Linked DNA regions of Stratiformator vulcanicus. Each later gene encodes a partner of the first gene's protein in a complex. Links are inferred from orthologs where the notes say so. Each region holds a gene or a part of one and is shown on either strand. Other genes may lie near its edges.

The links.
Region 2: the proteins of mnmG (region 1) and Pan189_RS11015 are in contact, whole or in part, in a solved structure (PDB 9HIP), measured with the Escherichia coli proteins. The link is inferred for Stratiformator vulcanicus from one-to-one orthologs.

What each region holds. Positions count from the first base shown.
Region 1 is NZ_CP036268.1:4,024,997-4,033,371, reverse strand. Bases 1,909-4,845 are described here. They hold mnmG (tRNA uridine-5-carboxymethylaminomethyl(34) synthesis enzyme MnmG), read left to right. Parts: upstream 1,909-2,366; coding sequence 2,367-4,325; downstream 4,326-4,845. Other genes in these bases: Pan189_RS16020 (response regulator), read left to right, coding at 4,679-4,845; tpx (thiol peroxidase), read right to left, coding at 1,909-2,148. Outside these bases: Pan189_RS16040 (sialate O-acetylesterase), read right to left, coding at 1-139; Pan189_RS16035 (restriction endonuclease), read right to left, coding at 663-1,577; more of tpx, read right to left, coding at 1,639-1,908; more of Pan189_RS16020, read left to right, coding at 4,846-5,257; Pan189_RS16015 (sensor histidine kinase), read left to right, coding at 5,346-6,431; Pan189_RS16010 (Na+/H+ antiporter NhaC family protein), read left to right, coding at 6,428-8,125; Pan189_RS16005 (dihydrodipicolinate synthase family protein), read left to right, coding at 8,214-8,375. UniProt on the Escherichia coli protein: NAD-binding protein involved in the addition of a carboxymethylaminomethyl (cmnm) group at the wobble position (U34) of certain tRNAs, forming tRNA-cmnm(5)s(2)U34.
Region 2 is NZ_CP036268.1:2,805,575-2,813,846, forward strand. Bases 5,439-8,272 are described here. They hold Pan189_RS11015 (tRNA modification GTPase), read left to right. Parts: upstream 5,439-6,078; coding sequence 6,079-7,467; downstream 7,468-8,272. Other genes in these bases: Pan189_RS11010 (YidC/Oxa1 family insertase periplasmic-domain containing protein), read left to right, coding at 5,439-6,042; epmA (EF-P lysine aminoacylase EpmA), read right to left, coding at 7,558-8,272. In the rest of the region: leuB (3-isopropylmalate dehydrogenase), read right to left, coding at 1-462; Pan189_RS10995 (hypothetical protein), read left to right, coding at 824-1,108; Pan189_RS11000 (sigma-54-dependent transcriptional regulator), read right to left, coding at 1,283-2,692; Pan189_RS11005 (metallophosphoesterase family protein), read left to right, coding at 3,108-3,851; more of Pan189_RS11010, read left to right, coding at 3,955-5,438. UniProt on the Escherichia coli protein: Exhibits a very high intrinsic GTPase hydrolysis rate. Involved in the addition of a carboxymethylaminomethyl (cmnm) group at the wobble position (U34) of certain tRNAs, forming tRNA-cmnm(5)s(2)U34.

The DNA.
Region 1 (8,375 bases):
TCAGTCGCTTCATGTTCGACTGCCCGCTTAAAATAAACAGATGCGGCCCCGCTGGTTCGCCCGCCTGAACCACCTCATCGGCTCGGGCCAACTGCGACGTCCAAACACACAGCACCGCGGCGAGCAACAGTTTCATCATTTCACGCTTTCGTTGACTGACATTGCGAACGCAATTCAGCGTGACCACCCACAGCACTCTTTTCAAGACATCGGCCGATCTTGATGCATCAGCCGCCGCGCAACCGGACCACAATGGGTAGAGGAAATGGTCGACCTCCTCACGAACCCGCCTGGCGGCGGTGCCGATTGGCATCGCCGTTAGAGGCGGATGATGCCGCGGCATACCTGCCCGGACGCGTCCGGCTTTTTTTAAGAGTTGAGAGGTGAGGGATGAGAGGTGAGAGGCAGTGAGAAAGGTGAGTGTTTCGAGGTGAGGGGTGAGAGACAAAACACGATACAAGCCCGAGGCGCCAGCCGTCGGGATGCGCGAGAGCAACCCTGAATCTGGGTGGCCCGGTTCCTATAGAACCGGGCGGCGCCGTCGCGAGAGGTCTCAGGGTTTAATCTGCTCTCAGACAGTGGCCGGAAGTGCCAGCACCCTTCCGGGACCTCTTGTCGCTGCGCGACCCGGACGTATAGCGTCCGGGTTACCCGGACTCGCGTCAGTCCTCTTCTTCGAAGTAGTCGTTATCAAGCTGCTTAACTATATAAGTTCTGTCAGGGGTGACCCCCACATTAAAGTCAATCATAAATTGTGCGAGCTGCTTACCGTCGATTAATACAATTTTGCGTTCAATCTGATCAATGTAAGCGTATGCTTCGCGTGAGTACGCAGATGTGGTAATAAAGACACCTTTCTTAGCCCTGAAACCTTCCATCGACCCAGCGAATGCTTGGATGTCTGGACGGCCGACAGTGTTCGTCCAACGTTTCGCCTGAATGCAGATTAGGTCTAGCCCCAAGCGGTCTTCTTTGATGATTCCGTCTATGCCTCCGTCGCCACTGCGTCCTACGGCACGCCCGGCGTCAGCGATGGAGCCTCCGTAGCCCATAGCTACCAACACTTCGACGACAGCTCGCTCAAAGAAGCTGGGAGTAGCCGACTTAAGCTTTTCAAGAATGTTGCTCGCGAGAGAGTCGCGAAGTGTCCGATATGCAGTTTCGAGTTTTTCGTCGGGCGTTTGCGATTCGTCTGACTCTGTGGATTCAGTTAGATTGGAATCGCTGTCACCGCTATTGCCGATCCATTCTCGGAATGGCTCGAAACGTCGCAAATACTCAGTGGATATCGCGGTTGGATTTTCGGCGAGGACATTCCTACCCAAGTCTGTGATCTGGTAGACTCCACGACTTGGGTAATCAATTAATCCGGATTTCTTTAGGTATGTCCTCGCCCAGCCAAACCTGTTAGAGAAGACGGGCTCTTGCCCGCTCGGCAACAATTTCTCCCTCTCGGCGTCAGATAACTCAAAATGGTCGGCAAGCCATTCACGCATTTCAGGCGTTCGCCTCGGGCTACCGTCTGCTAAGTTCTGAAGAAATGGGAGCATCACGGTCTGATAGTCAGGAATTGCCATCGGTGATTGATTTGTCCCGCCTCTCGGCTCTTAAGTTTTGGGATACCCGAATGCCGATCACTCAAACCGCCCCCAACACGTTCCCATAATCCGGTTCATCCGCGATCTCGCCCACATACTCCACGTGCTTCACAGTCCCATCCCCGTCCACCACGAACACCGCTCGGCAGGTGCAGCGGTCGAGGGGGCCGCCTTTGATTAACACGCCGTAGGCTTCGGCGAAGTCGGTCGAGCGGTGGGCGCTTAAGGTGTGGACATTCTCGACGCCCTCGGCTCCGCACCAGCGTTTTTGGCCGAACGGGAGGTCCATGCTGACCACGTAGACCACGGCATCGAGCTTGGCGGCCTCGTCGTTGAACCGCTTCGTCTCGGTGTGGCAGGTTGAGGTATCGAGCGAGGGGACCGTGGCGATGATCCGAGTTTTGCCCGCCGTGTCGGCGAGCGAGACTTCCTCCAGTGAGGTGTTTTGCAGCGTGAAATCAGGAGCCTTGTCCCCCGGTTTCAACTCGGGACCGACCAAATCGATGGGGTTACCTTTGAGCGTGACAGCAGCGGTGCGAACTTCGGACATCGTAGAAGCCTCCTTTGGAATGAGTGGATCGCTTTGAGTATGCGCTGTCCATCCGCTGTCGCAAGAGTGGGCTGAGCGTTGCTCAGCCGGTTGAGAGTTGAGCGACGAGAGGTCAGAGGGAGGCGATGTCACTGCAAACCGAACAGCCTGACGCGTACGATGTCGTGCAGACTTAAAATCGTGCGACTCTCAACTCTCATCCCCAAACTCTCAACCAAATGCGAAGCATTTACACCTACGACGTTGTGGTCATTGGAGCCGGGCATGCCGGGACGGAGGCGGCGTTCGCGGCGGCGCGGGCGGGGGCGAAGACGGCGCTGTTGACCATGAACGTCGACCAGGTCGGGGCGATGAGCTGCAACCCCGCGATCGGGGGCGTGGCGAAGGGGCAGATCGTGCGCGAGGTCGACGCCCTCGGCGGGGAGATGGGCCGCGCGATCGACGCGACGGGCATCCAGTTTCGCATGCTCAACCGCGGCAAAGGCCCCGCGATGCACAGCCCTCGCGCCCAAGCTGACAAGAAAGCCTATCAATTCTGGATGAAGCTCCGCGCCGAGGAATACGAGAACCTCACGCTCCGGCAGGAGACGGTTGAGGGACTGATCGTTGAGAGTCGAGAGTCGAGAGACGAGAGGCCAGAGGGAAATCAGGCGAGCCGAGAGCGTCAGCGACCGGAGATCGCGAAAGCGGAAAGCGGAGAGCCGAAAGCGGACAAGAGCACTGGACACTCGCCTCCAGACTCTCGCCCCAAAATCAAAGGCGTCCGTGTCAAAGGCAACGCCGAATACCACGCGAAAGCCGTGGTGGTCACCACCGGCACCTTTCTGCAGGCGATCATGCATACGGGGGAGGCGAAGGCCGAAGGCGGTCGGGCTGGCGAAGGGACAACGAAAGGGTTATCTGGCGCGCTGAGAGAATTGGGCTTCGAGCTGGAGCGATTCAAGACGGGGACGCCCTGCCGGATCAACGGGCGAACGATCGATTTCTCCTCATTGGAGCGGCAGCCGGGGGATGAAGACCCGCGGGCCTTTTCCTTTTTGACCGAGGCGATCACGCAGCCGCAGATGGATTGCTGGCTGACCGCAACCAATGAGGGGGTCCATGATGTCATCCGTGCGAATTTGGAGCGAGCCCCGATGTATTCCGGGCAGATCAATTCGACCGGGCCGCGGTATTGCCCGTCGATCGAAGACAAAGTCGTCCGCTTTGCCGACAAAGGCTCGCACCAGATCTTCCTGGAGCCGGAGGGCCGGAACACGCTCGAGTTCTACTGCAACGGCATCTCGACAAGCCTGCCGCGAGATGTGCAGGACGTGATGGTGCGGTCGATCCGCGGGTTGGAGCGGGCGGAGATCATGCGGTACGGGTACGCCGTGGAGTACGACTTCGCCCCGCCGACGCAGTTGTTTGCGACATTGGAGACGAAGCGCGTCGACGGGCTCTACTTTGCCGGACAGATCAACGGAACCACCGGATATGAAGAGGCCGCGGCACAGGGACTGATCGCCGGAGCGAATGCGGCGCTCAAGGTCGCGGGGCGGGAGCCATTCGTGGTCGATCGCTCTCAAGCCTACATCGGCGTGCTGATCGACGATCTCGTCACAAAGGGGACCGATGAGCCCTATCGCATGTTTACGAGCCGGGCGGAGTATCGGCTCCTTTTGCGGCATGACAACGCTGACCGCCGGCTGACCCCGCTCGCCCACGAGGCGGGTATCGTCGATGGCGAGCGAGTCCGCCAGTTGGAGCAGCACGAGGCCCAGATCGGGCGGGGTGAAAAATACCTCCGAGAGCACCGGCATCAGGGCCACACGCTGGAGGAACTGCTAAGGCGGCCCGACGTCACATGGGAGGAGTTACTCAATCGGGACCCAGGATTGGGCGAACTCCGGCTGCCCGCTCGGGCCGTGGAGCAATTCGTCACCGACGTGAAGTACGCTGGTTACATCAAGCGGCAGCAGGCCGACATCGAGAAGTTGCGGAAGATCGACAACGTTCGCATCCCGCCGAGCTTCAACTACGCGGCGGTGACGCAGCTCCGGCACGAAGCCCGCGAGAAGCTGGCTCGCGTCGCTCCGGCGAGCGTCGGTCAGGCGGGTCGAGTCAGCGGGATCACGCCCGCCGATTTGGCCGTGCTGATGCTTTATTTGCGGGAGCCGTCGCGTGCGACGACGTGACCTCCTGTCGACCGATCGGAAATCGTGAGGGCCGTAGTTCGCGTAACTCTCTGCGAAAACTGGCTTTGCGAGGATGAGGCGGTTGCGGCCGCTTGTTGAAGTTTTTGCAACGCCGGGGAATAGATACAATCGGTATGAATGATAAATCGGGTAAAGTCTTATTGACCCTCAAACCCGATTCAATTATCCCACCTTCACGGAGTCGGCGTTGTTCGCAGGCTTCGGTGATCGGAACGGCGGGCCGCATGGTGGCGGTCGCCCGTCAAGGAGGAGTCTTCCGATCGGGGAACTTTCCCCGCAGCCCGTTCAACTTGTTGACGGGCAGGGCCCAGAATTAGGACCGATGGAGTGCCATGAAGACCGTCTTCACCACCGGCGAGGCCGCCAAGATTTGCAAGGTCAGCCAACAGACAATTATTCGTTGCTTCGACTCCGGTCAGCTCAAGGGCTTCCGGGTTCCGGGGTCGCGGTTCCGCCGCATCCCGCGCGATGTGCTGTTCAAGTTCATGAAGGACAACGGCATCCCGACCGATGCCCTCGAAAGCGGTCGCCGCAAGGCCTTGATCGTGGATGACGATCCGGAACTGGTCGACCTGATCACCGACGTGCTCGACGCGGACGGCCGGTTCGAAATCCGCACCGCGAACAACGGCTTTGACGCCGGCATGATGGTCAAGGAGTATCATCCGGACATCATTGTGCTGGACGTGATGCTGCCGGACATCAACGGCAAAGAGGTCTGCCAGCGGGTCCGCAGCGATTCGAGCCTCGATGACGTGAAGATCATTTGCATCAGCGGGATGGTCGAGCGGGACAAGATCGACGAACTCAAAGCATCCGGAGCGAATGAGTTCCTGCAAAAGCCGTTCGAAGTTGAAACATTGCTCGGCCGCGTTTGCCGCCAACTCGACATGGAAACCGTCTCGGCTTGAGCGGGACGCGTCATTGCGATGAAATCCAAAGCCCACGGGTTGTGACCCGTGGGCTTTTCCCATTGATTGAGCCTTGAGAAACTGGCCCGTGTCGACCGAGCCGCGACCCGAAACCCGTGGGGATGCAACCCGAGCACTGCTCGGTTTGCTGCCGATCCGGTCGACGGAGCAGTTCCTTCCGAAACTAGCAGAAACGTTGCGCGAGGCGTTCGCAGCAAATCGGGTCACGCTGGCCGAGGCGTCGCGATCGGGTCGATCGGCACGGGCGGTCGTGGCGGTGGAAGGCCGTGCGTGCTTCGTGGCCGGTTACGAGGTCGAGCGGAACGACCTGCAATCGGAGATCGCTCTCCAAACACCCGGCGGCGAATGGCGACTCGCGTTCGACCCAGCCGTCAGTCTGGAGCAACCGGAGCGGATGCTGATCGAGCGGCTGCTCGCACAGGCAATGGAACTTGATCGCCGGCCGTCGGTTGAGGAGTTCGAGCGTCGCCTGCTCGAAGAGAAGCTCGAAGCGATGGCGGAGTTCTCCGCGGGCGCGGGGCATGAGATTAACAACCCCGCCGCGACGATTGCCGGTCGAGCACGGATGCTGTTGGCGGATGAAACCGATCCGGAACGAAAGCGATCGCTCGCCACGATCGGTGCGCAGGCTTATCGCATCCGCGATATGATCGGCGACGCGATGCTCTTCGCCCGTCCGCCGCAGCCGGAACCCACGGTCTTTCCACTCGCCTCCCTGCTTCAAGAACTTCTGCCGCCACTGCAAGAGAGCGCGGCGGCGGTCCCCTGCACCATCTCGATTCAATGCGAAGAATCAATTTCAATCTTTGCGGATCGAAATCAAATCGGGGTCGCCATTACCGCTTTAATTGAGAATGCGATTAATGCCGCCGTTGAGAATGGAGCGATTAAAGTCGCTGCAACTTCAGTTGAGAAAGACGACCGCGCAACGACGCAGATTCAAGTGGCAGACAACGGCACCGGATTTACCGACGTCGAACGCCGACACCTGTTCGACCCCTTCTTCTCCGGCCGGCAGGCGGGACGCGGCTTGGGCTTCGGACTACCGAAGGCCTGGCGGATCGCGGAGATGGCGGGTGGGGCGATTCGATATTTGGAAGAATCGAATGAGACGGAGTTCACGCTGACGCTTCCGTCCGGGTCGATCGTTTGAAAAACTCACTCAGCTGTCTCATCGGGCTCTGTGCCCTCATTCTTAATGCGGCGGTCGCCAATGCGGCCGATGGCTCAGAGGTCGCGATCTCCGATTACGGTTGGCTCTCCCTGCTGCCCGCTATCGTGGCGGTAATTCTGGCAATTGCGACGCGGCAGGTGATTGTTGCCCTTGTCGGTGCGATCTTCGCCGGGGCGTTGCCACTTGCAGATTGGCAACCTTTTACCGCGGCGGTGCGCACGGTCGACACCTATATTGTCGGGGCTCTCGTGCCGGTCGATGGTTCCGCGGCCGATCCGTTTTATATGCAGGTCATTTTAATGACCTTTTTCCTCGGCGGTCTGGTCGGCGTGCTGGTTCGGAGCGGTGGTGCGGCGGGCTTAATTCAGCCGCTGCTGAAATTTGCCACGACGCGCGAGCGCGGGCAGGTCTTAACGGCGGCTACCGGCTTTCTGATCTTTTTCGACGATTATGCGAACACGATTCTCGTCGGCGGCACGATGCGGCCACTGACCGATCGACTAAAGATCTCGCGTGAGAAGCTGGCGTTTCTCGTCGATGCCACGGCTGCCCCGATCGCGGGGCTCGCAATTGTGTCGACGTGGGTCGGCGTGGAGATCGGTTATATCGGCGAGGGATGCAAGGAGGCCGGGCTAAATCCAGACTCCGCCTACGCGATCTTCCTGGCCACTCTGCCGTATCGCTTCTATCCGCTCTATCTCATCGCCTTCGTGTTCTTAATTGGTTGGACGGGCCGCGATTTCGGTCCGATGCGAGAGGCGGAAGCTCGTGCTCGCGATATTGAAGAAGCCCCGGCTGCGACTACTGATCCCTCCGTCGAGCACAATGCAAACGAGGCGCGACCGAACATCTGGAATGCGGCCGTCCCACTAGCCGTGCTTCTAATCTCGCTCACCGCCGGAATGATCTGGGCCGGCACTTCGAGTATTGCCGCAGAAAATATAGATTCATCTTTCGAAGCGAAGCCGGTCGAGTATACCGTCCAAAATATTCTCGATCGCTCCGACTCCACGCGGATGCTGCTGTTGGCGTCGGCCGCGGCATCGGCCATTGCCGTTTTAATGGGTGTTGCAACGCGCAGCACATCGCTGGCCGAACTCGTCGCCGGTTGGCTGACAGGCGTGAAAAGTATGGTCGAAGCTGTGACGGTATTGATCCTCGCCTGGGCGATCGCGACAATATGCGATGCGGATCATCTCGGAACCGCCACGTACTTAAGTGGACTCGCCACGGGGATCGTATCGCCGGCGATGCTTCCTGCCATCGCGTTTGTGTTGGCGGCAGTCGTTGCGCTCTGTATCGGCAGCAGTTGGACGACCATGGCGCTCTTAATCCCGAGTTTGATGGCCATCGCCGCGGATCTGAATGGAGGCGTGCCGGAGCCGTTCTCTGCCGTGCAACTCGGCACGGTGGGCGCGGTTCTCGCCGGGGCGATCTTCGGTGACCATTGCTCGCCGATCTCCGATACCACGGTCCTCTCATCCGCTGCTTCGGGTTGCGATCACTTGCGTCATGTGATCACTCAGGCTCCCTATGCGGTGACGGTCGCGGTGATCTCCCTGGTGTGCGGTTATGTCCCCAGCGGCTTCGGCGTCTCGCCCTGGCTGCTCCTGCCGATCGGTTTCGCCACGATATTCCTTACAATCCGTGTGTTCGGTCGGAAGTCGGTTTGATACGGGGTATAAACAAGAGCGCTCCCTCGCGGTCGCGGCTAAACTAAGGTCAAACCCTCAATCGCCCCTTCGTGTCACTCAGCTCGCCATGACCACCGCTAAACTGTCCGGCATCTTTGTCCCCAATATGGTCTGCTATGACGGGCACGGCGATGTCAACGAAGCCGAGACCCGTCGCTATATTGATTGGCTGATCGCCAAAGGGGTGCATGGATTGTACCCCAACGGCTCGACGGGCGAGTTCACTCGC
Region 2 (8,272 bases), 1.2 Mb from region 1 along the record:
CTCTTCGCCATTTTCTTCTCGTTGGCCCGAATTCCCGAAATAGATGCCGCCGGTCAATTCGCGAAAAAACAAGATGTCGGTCCCGCGAACGATTTCGTTCTTAAGCGGCGACGCATCCAGCAGTGATTCGTAGGTGCGGATCGGGCGGAGATTGGCGTATAACCCCATTTCCTTTCGAATCTTCAGAAGCCCCTGTTCGGGCCGAACGCTCGCCGTCGGATCATCCCACTTCGGTCCGCCGACGGCTCCGAGCAACACCGCATCGGCCGCTTTGCACACTTCGAGCGTTTCGTCAGGCAAAGCCGTTCCGGTCTGGTCAATCGCGATCCCGCCGATCAACGCGGACTGCAAATGGAATTGGTGACCAAATTGATCGGCCACGGCTCCGAGACATTTCTCCGCAACCGCAACGATCTCCGGACCGATGCCGTCGCCCGGCAGTAATACAATTTTCGCTTCCACGCGTAGTTCCTTCAGCAGCTTCAAGAGGCCGGCGGAACATCGAATGCAGCCGCCGGTCAGTTCAGATTTCGACCAGTCGGCGACTGTAGCGGCACGCGCCTTTTCGAGCCAGCGTCTCGGCCTGCTGCGACATTCTCGGCTGAGTCGGACAACTGTTTCGATTATCGGGATGACGGAGCCCGCGCAATAGCCGCTGCTCAAGGCGACCCTGCGGGCCGATCGTTCGGGACCGAAGTTTTCGGACCGGACAGACGATGTTGAGAAAGAGCGAGCATGAGGCCCGGAAAGAGTGCATCAAGACGGAACTGATCGACAGACTGATCGCCGACCCCCCGTCTGCGACACAAGAGACGCTCGAATCATGATCCGCGCCATCTTTTTTTCGACCGGCCTTTTCATCTCCCTCTGCGGAGCCATTTTGCTCGGGGTCGATCGACTCGTGCTCAATCCCAACGTCTTTGCCGATACGGCGGTGTCGAGTCAGGGCCGACCGTGGTACACGCACATGATGTATCAGCGGACCGACACGATCAGCGGGTTCACGGAAACCATTTTCGAGCCACCCGACTGGGTTTCATTTGCACTGCTGTCGATCGGAGCGGTCGTCGTGCTTTACTCGATCGCGATCCCGCGAAAGTCGAAGTAGGGCACCGGTCCGACTGGCATTGGCGCGGCGAAATCAGCGGAATTGTTAAGCACCTCGAAAGATCTCGTCGTATCGTACGATGGTGCAGCCCGATAGCTGCGTTTTCCCGTCGCGCAAAAAAACGAGCGAGACTTCTGCCTCGCTCGTCTTGAAGCATCGAATTGTGTGCGGAGCCTAGCTCATGGCCGATTCGCGGGCCATCTCCTCCTCGAACTCGATCTTGTACCGCTTCATCTTTTTGTACAGCGTCGTGCGGTTGATGCCGAGTGTCTTGGCCGTGGCCTGTCGGTTCCATCCGTTGGAATTGAGGGCGTCGATGATCAATTGGCGTTCCGGCTCGGCCATTTTGGCCTTGAGGGAGCCGGCGGATTGGGTACCGGCCGTCAGAGTGCGAGAGGAATCCTCTTTACGCAGAGACTCCGGCAGGTCGGCCGCACTGATCACGTCGCGGCGAGCAAGCACGACCGCCCGTTCGACAACGTTGACTAATTCGCGGACGTTTCCGGGCCACTTGTAGCTTTGGAGCAACCGCAAGGCTGACTCGTCAAAGCCTTTGACGTCGCGACCCGACTGTTCGCGGAAATGGGACAGGTAGTGCTCGGCGAGTAACGGGATATCTCCGATCCGTTCGCGGAGTGGCGGCTGGGTCATCGAAATGACGTTGATGCGGTAGTAGAGGTCCTCCCGGAATTCTCCTTTCCGCACCATCTCTTCCAGATCAGCATTCGTCGCAAGAATGAGCCGGACGTCGACCTTGTGAGTCTTGTCTCCGCCGACCGCTTCGAACTCGCGATCCTGAATGGCCCGCAAGAGTTTGATTTGCAGTCCCGGCGATGCCGTCGCGATCTCGTCGAGAAAGAGCGTTCCGCCATCGGCCTGCAGGAATTTGCCGTCCTTGTCGTTGTTGGCTCCGGTAAACGAGCCTTTGACGTGGCCGAACAGTTCGCTTTCCAACAGATTTTCCGGAAGCGCTCCGCACGCGACTTCCACGAACGGCTGGTCGCGTCGGTCGCTGAGTTGATGCACAGCGCGGGCGGTCATCGTTTTGCCGGTGCCGCTTTCGCCGAGGATGAGGACCGTCGTCCGGGTGTCGGCGACCGATTCGATCAAGTCGAACATCCGCTGCATTTTGAAGTCGCGACCGACGATCTTCCCGAGGCCGAACCGCTCGTCGAGTTGCTGCCGTAATGAGCGGTTTTCGGACGCAATTTGTCGTCGTTCGATTCCCCGACGAATCGCCAGCGAAAGTTCTTCGTCGATCAGCGGCTTGGTCAGATAATCGAATGCACCCAGTCGAATAGCGTCGACCGCTCCTTCGATCGTGCCGTAACCGGTGAGCAGAACGAAGAGGGTGTCGGGAACGTTTTCGGTGGCCCACTCGAGCACTTTGAAGCCGTCTTCATCGGGCAGACTGACGTCGCAGACGACAAGATCGAACGGATAATCTCGCATCCGTTCCTTACCCTCGCGGGCATCGCAAGCGGTTTCGACCCGATATCCGAGGCCGCGAAGATAGTCGGCCATGGCTTCACGGAGGTCACGGTCATCGTCGATGACGAGCAGCGAGCCTTCTGTGTTTTTCATTGGTTCCCCTCTGCGGCGGTTGTGCAGCCGATTAGCAAGAGCCGGCAATCGAGCCGACCGATCGAGTACCGCCTGTTGCGAATGTCTCGTGAGTTTCGGATGGTGAAGCGAAGCAGCGCAGTTGGAGCATTCATTGCCCGGACGACACCGTTCGGCTGTCAATTTGTTTCAGTTGAGGGGTTGGGGAAACCTACGTCGGGGTTGCCGGAGGTCAACAAAAGTCGGTGTCCGCAGGTTGTTTTCCCGAAACGTCGTCGGGGCACCCGGCAGAATCGTCAATATCGAATCACCGATACCCCAATGCACCGCGGTTGCTGACAGATAGGCGCGGGGGTAAAGTCGTCAATTCGCCGAATTGTTCACTCTGACAGTCCGGCGGGAACAGGCCGGGTCGCGTCGACAGGAAAGCTTGGCATTGAAGGCGTTCATCAGCGACATTCATGGAAATCTCGAGGCGCTCGAAGCGGTTTTGGCCGACATCGAAGCGCAGGATATTTCTGAAATTTACTGCTTCGGCGATATCATCGGTTACGGCCCCGATCCGATCGCTTGCATTGATCGCGTGATGAAGGCCAGCAACATGACGCTGCTGGGAAATCACGATCAGGCGGCGCTGTTCGACCCCGAGGGCTTCAACGCCGGGGCCGAACGAGCCATTTTCTGGACGCGAAAGATATTGGAGTCGGACCGCGGGCCGAGTGCCGATGAGCGTTGGGAGTTTCTGAGCGGCTTGCCGCGCATGAAGAAGGAGGGGGACTTCCTGTTCGTCCACGGATCAGCCCGCAACCCGCTTAATGAATATGTCTTCCCGGAAGACATCTACAATCAGCGTAAGATGGAAAAGATTTTCGGGCTCGTCGATCGCTACTGTTTTCAAGGGCACACGCACATCGCGGGCGTGTTCACCGCGGACCTCGATTTCGTAGCCCCGGAAGAGACCGACTTTCGGTTCGAACTGTCCGACGCCAAAGCGTTGGTCAACGTCGGTTCGGTTGGTCAGCCTCGAAACGGTGATCCGCGAGCGCAGTATGTGACCGTTGACGATCGCACCGTGACCTTTCGGCGGATCGAATACCCGCTGGAAACCACTCGAAAAAAGATTTACGACATCGCGGACCTCGATAACTTCCTTGGTGACCGCCTCGTCGACGGCCGGTAGTCCTCATTAGCGTCAGCGTACTTTATAGACCCGATAGTGCCGCTGAACCTGCGTCTTTCCTCCCGTCGTACGTGGCGACATTAAAATCTACTTGGTGAAGAGTATGGATCATCAAAAGCGCCTTGTGCTTTTCATGGTCATTTCGTGCGCATTTCTGCTCGTCTGGACTTACATCCGGCCTGCGCCCGTGCCGAATCGAAACAAGCCCGCCGAGGTGGAAGCCCCCGAACTGGCGGCCCGTCCGCCGGTCGAGGCACTGCGACCGGGGCAACAACCCGCGCGGCCGGCCGGGTTGCCCGATCATCCCAACGAAATCATCAGTCTCGGTTCACTCGACCCGAACTCGGGTTATTTCATGCGGGTCAACGTGACCTCGCGCGGCGCCGCGGTCGAGTCGGTCGAACTCAACGATCCGCGCTATCGCGATCTTGATGACCGGAAACGCTCGCTCCGTGTTGTCGGTACGAACGCGGCCGATGTTCCGACACTCGCCACAGACATCCCCTTGATCAATGCCCAGTTGCCAAATGACGAACGGACGCAGTCGATCGACTGGAAGGTCATTGAGCGCATCAAGGACGAGCAAAGCCCGAACATCACACGTGGCGTTGTCCTCGGCCTCAAGTCGCCCGACGGCTCTTTCGAAGTCCGCAAGCGGTATGTTCTTCGCCGCGGCGTCGATGTCGATGAAATCCCGGAATCAGGCCCGACGGAAGCGCAGCGGGATAAAGTTCCGGCAGGCTACCTTGTCGACTCCGCATTGCAGTTTCGAAATTTGACCGGCGGGCAGACGTCAGTTCGCTACGAATTGCAGGGGCCAACTGGACTGCCGCTGGAAAATGAAGCTCACACCAGCAAGTACCGCGACTTGGAGTTGGGCTTCATTGAACCGGATGGCGGATTTAACGACGTGCAGTTCAGCGCGGGCGCCGTCGTTGAGAGAGCCGATGCCGTGCGCGAAGCGCTGGTTGCCGGTCAGGCCCCGCCGACGGACGATTGGACCGACCCTCTGCGGTACGCCGGTGTCGAGATTCAGTATTTCGTCGCGTTGGTATTTCCGACGCGGCCCGACGGCGTGACCGCTGCGGAAATGCCGATCATTGACCGGACGGTACCTGATCTAATCACCGCGGACGACAAGAAAGCGGCAAAAAGCGATATCAGCCTGCGGATGCGATCGGTCGATATCGACCTGCCGCCGAACGGCGAAAAAATTCACCGCTTTACCCTTTATGCCGGACCGCAGCGCAAGGACCTTCTTAAGCCTCTCGGCGCTGGTTCCGTCATGGACCTCGGTTGGTTCTGGTTCGTCAGCGAGGCGATGCTCTACCTGCTGCATTTCCTGCACGACGTCGGCATTCCGTACGGTTTCGCGATTATCTGCATGACGGTGCTGGTTCGATCGGCGATGTTCCCGCTGTCTCGGAAGCAAGCCATCAGCGCCGCACGCATGAAGGATTTGCAGCCGAAGATTGAAGAACTCAAAAAGAAGTACGGCGAAGATCGGGAGAAGCTCGGCCGGGCGCAAATGGAACTGTTCGCCAAAGAAGGCATCAATCCGATCGCGGGATGCCTGCCGATCGTGCTGCAATTACCGATCTTTATCGGTCTGTATTCCGCCTTAAATAACTCTGTCGATCTGCGGATGGCGCACTTCTTTTACATCGACAATCTCGCCGCGCCCGACCAATTGTTTCACCTTCCGTTCGAATTGCCGATTCTTAATACATCCGCATTTAATTTGCTGCCGATCATCACGGTCGTGTTGTTCTACTTCCAGCAGAAATTGTTTATGCCGCCGGCGACATCTCCTGAGCAGGAGATGCAGTATAAAATGATGAGCGTCATGCCGCTCTTCATGGGCTTCTTCTTTTATCACGTGCCGGCCGGGCTGTGCGTTTACTTTATCTCCTCGAGTTTGTGGAGCGTGGCCGAGCGAAAGTTGCTGGCGAAGCACCGTAAACCTGATGATCCGCCGGCGGAGTCTGACGATGCGCCGGTGAATAAATTCGCGAAAGAGAAAGCGAAAAAGCCGAAGAGTTTCTGGTCGAAACTTCTCGAAAGCGTCGACGAAGCAAAGCGCGAAGCCGAATTGAGCGACAGCGGAGGTCGAAACAATGGCCGAGGACGCAACGACGGCAAGTCCGGTGGCGGTGGAGGCCGACGCAAAAAGTCTAAATCACCTCGCTAATGTTTTTGTTCACGGCATCGCGTTCGGGCTGATCCGATGCGAATCGATCTCGATGACGTCATTGCGGCGGTCGCTTCCCCGGCGGGACGTGCAATTCGCGGAATCGTGCGGGCGTCCGGACCGGGTTTGGTCGACGTCGTTTCGAAGTGCTTTCGAGCAACCGACGGAACGAAGCTGAACGATGTCGCCGGGCCGAAGCGCATTCCCGGTCGACTTCGCCTAGCTGATACTCAGGTCGATCTTCCCACGGCCCTTCACTATTGGCCGACGCGGCGGAGCTTTACCGGCCAACCGGCGGCGGAGTTTCACACGTTCGGCTCACCGCCGCTTCTTGAACTTATTGTGACGACCCTTTGCCGCAACGGTGCCCGCCCGGCCCGCCCCGGCGAGTTCACCCTCCGCGCATTTCTGGCCGGTCGGCTTGACCTGACAGAGGCAGAAGCAGTGCTCGGCGTCATTGATGCCACGGCGCCGGACGAGCTCGATATCGCCCTGCGGCAACTTGCCGGCGGACTATCGGGACGGCTGGCAACGGTCCGACAAAGCCTGATCGAACTGCTTGGCGACCTAGAAGCCGGTTTGGACTTTGTCGAGGAAGACATTGAATTCGTTACTCGCGACGACATCGCAAGCCGACTTAGTGTCGCCAGTCAAGTTCTCAGTCGAATCGCGTCGGACGCGGGCAGCCGCATGACCGATGCCACAAGACCGGTTGTCGTATTGGCAGGACTACCGAACGCGGGTAAAAGTTCGCTGTTCAATGCGCTGATCGGACGTGAGCAGGCCGTTGTTTCACCGATCGCGGGCACGACACGCGATTACCTCTCCGCACAAATCACCTGCGGCGAACTTAACGTCGAGATCGTCGATACCGCCGGTTGGGAACACCGCATTGATGACCTGTCGACGCAAGCTCAAACGCTACGACTTGAGCAGTTGCGCAGAGCCGATCTCATTTTGTGGTGTGTACCGGCCGACTTGGATGAGGTTGAATGTCAGGCCGATGATCAGCTTCGTCGCGACTCTCAATTCGACCAGGACCGGCTCTTGGTTGTCGGCACGAAGTGCGATGTTGCCGCATCGGCGACGGGTCGGGATGATGTCAGTCAAACAATGCCTGTGGTCTCGATTCATCAGCCACGAACTCTCGCCGATCTTACAAATCGCATCGGCCAAATCATCAGTAAAGGGCAAGGCACGCGGACGGAAATGATTGGTGCAACGGCGGCTCGCTCAGAAGATACCGTCCGGCGAGCGCTCAGCGGCGTGCAAAGTGCGATCCTCGCGGCAGAGTCAGGCGCGGGGGACGAAATCGTCGCAGCCGAAATCCGTGAAGCATTAACCGCAATCGCCGAAATGCTCGGCGAAACCTATACCGACGACATCCTCGATGTTGTTTTCTCGAAGTTCTGCATCGGTAAGTAAGTCCGGATCGACTCTTTAGTATCGATCGACTTGCCGACGCAAATTATTGTTCACTACCGCCTCAAGGGGATGAAGATAATCGCGTTATCGTTAAGCGCGTTCGAACGGAAACGGCATGACTTCGTGGAGAGAAGTTTTCCCCAGTAATACGGCCAGCAATCGATCAAAGCCGAGCGCGACGCCTGAGCAGTTCGGCAACCCCGAGTCCATTGCATCGAGCAGACGGCTCTCTTCCGGCATCACCGGCTTGCCCAAGGTGGAGCGGCAACGATTTTGTTCGGCTCCGCGAACTCGCAACTCGGCCGGGTCGAGCAATTCGTCGTAGCCGTTACAGATTTCAACACCATCGATATAGAGTTCGAATCGCATCGCAACACGGGGACCGTCTGGTTTCAGTCTCGCTAGCGCAGCCTGTGTTGCCGGATAGTCATATAGGAATGCGGGGCGATCAAGTCCGAGATTCGGTTCGACCAATTCAGCGAGCAGAAGATTGCGCCACTCATCAATGGATGCTTCATCCGAATCGAGTGACTCCGGGATGACGAGCTGATGGTCTCGAGTCAAATCCATTAATGCTTCGGCATTAAGATTGAGAATCTCCGTATTCGTCGCCTCGCGGAATGCCTTTATATAGGAGATGCGGTCGAACTTCTCCGGGCCGATACGGAGGCGTGGCGTTGCCACCGCCCCGGTCGATGCTGCCAATTCGCGAACGAGAGCTTCCGTGACCGTCATCTGATCGAAGTAGGTGCTATGTGGCGCGTACCATTCAATCATGGTGAATTCCGGATTGTGCCGGGCACCA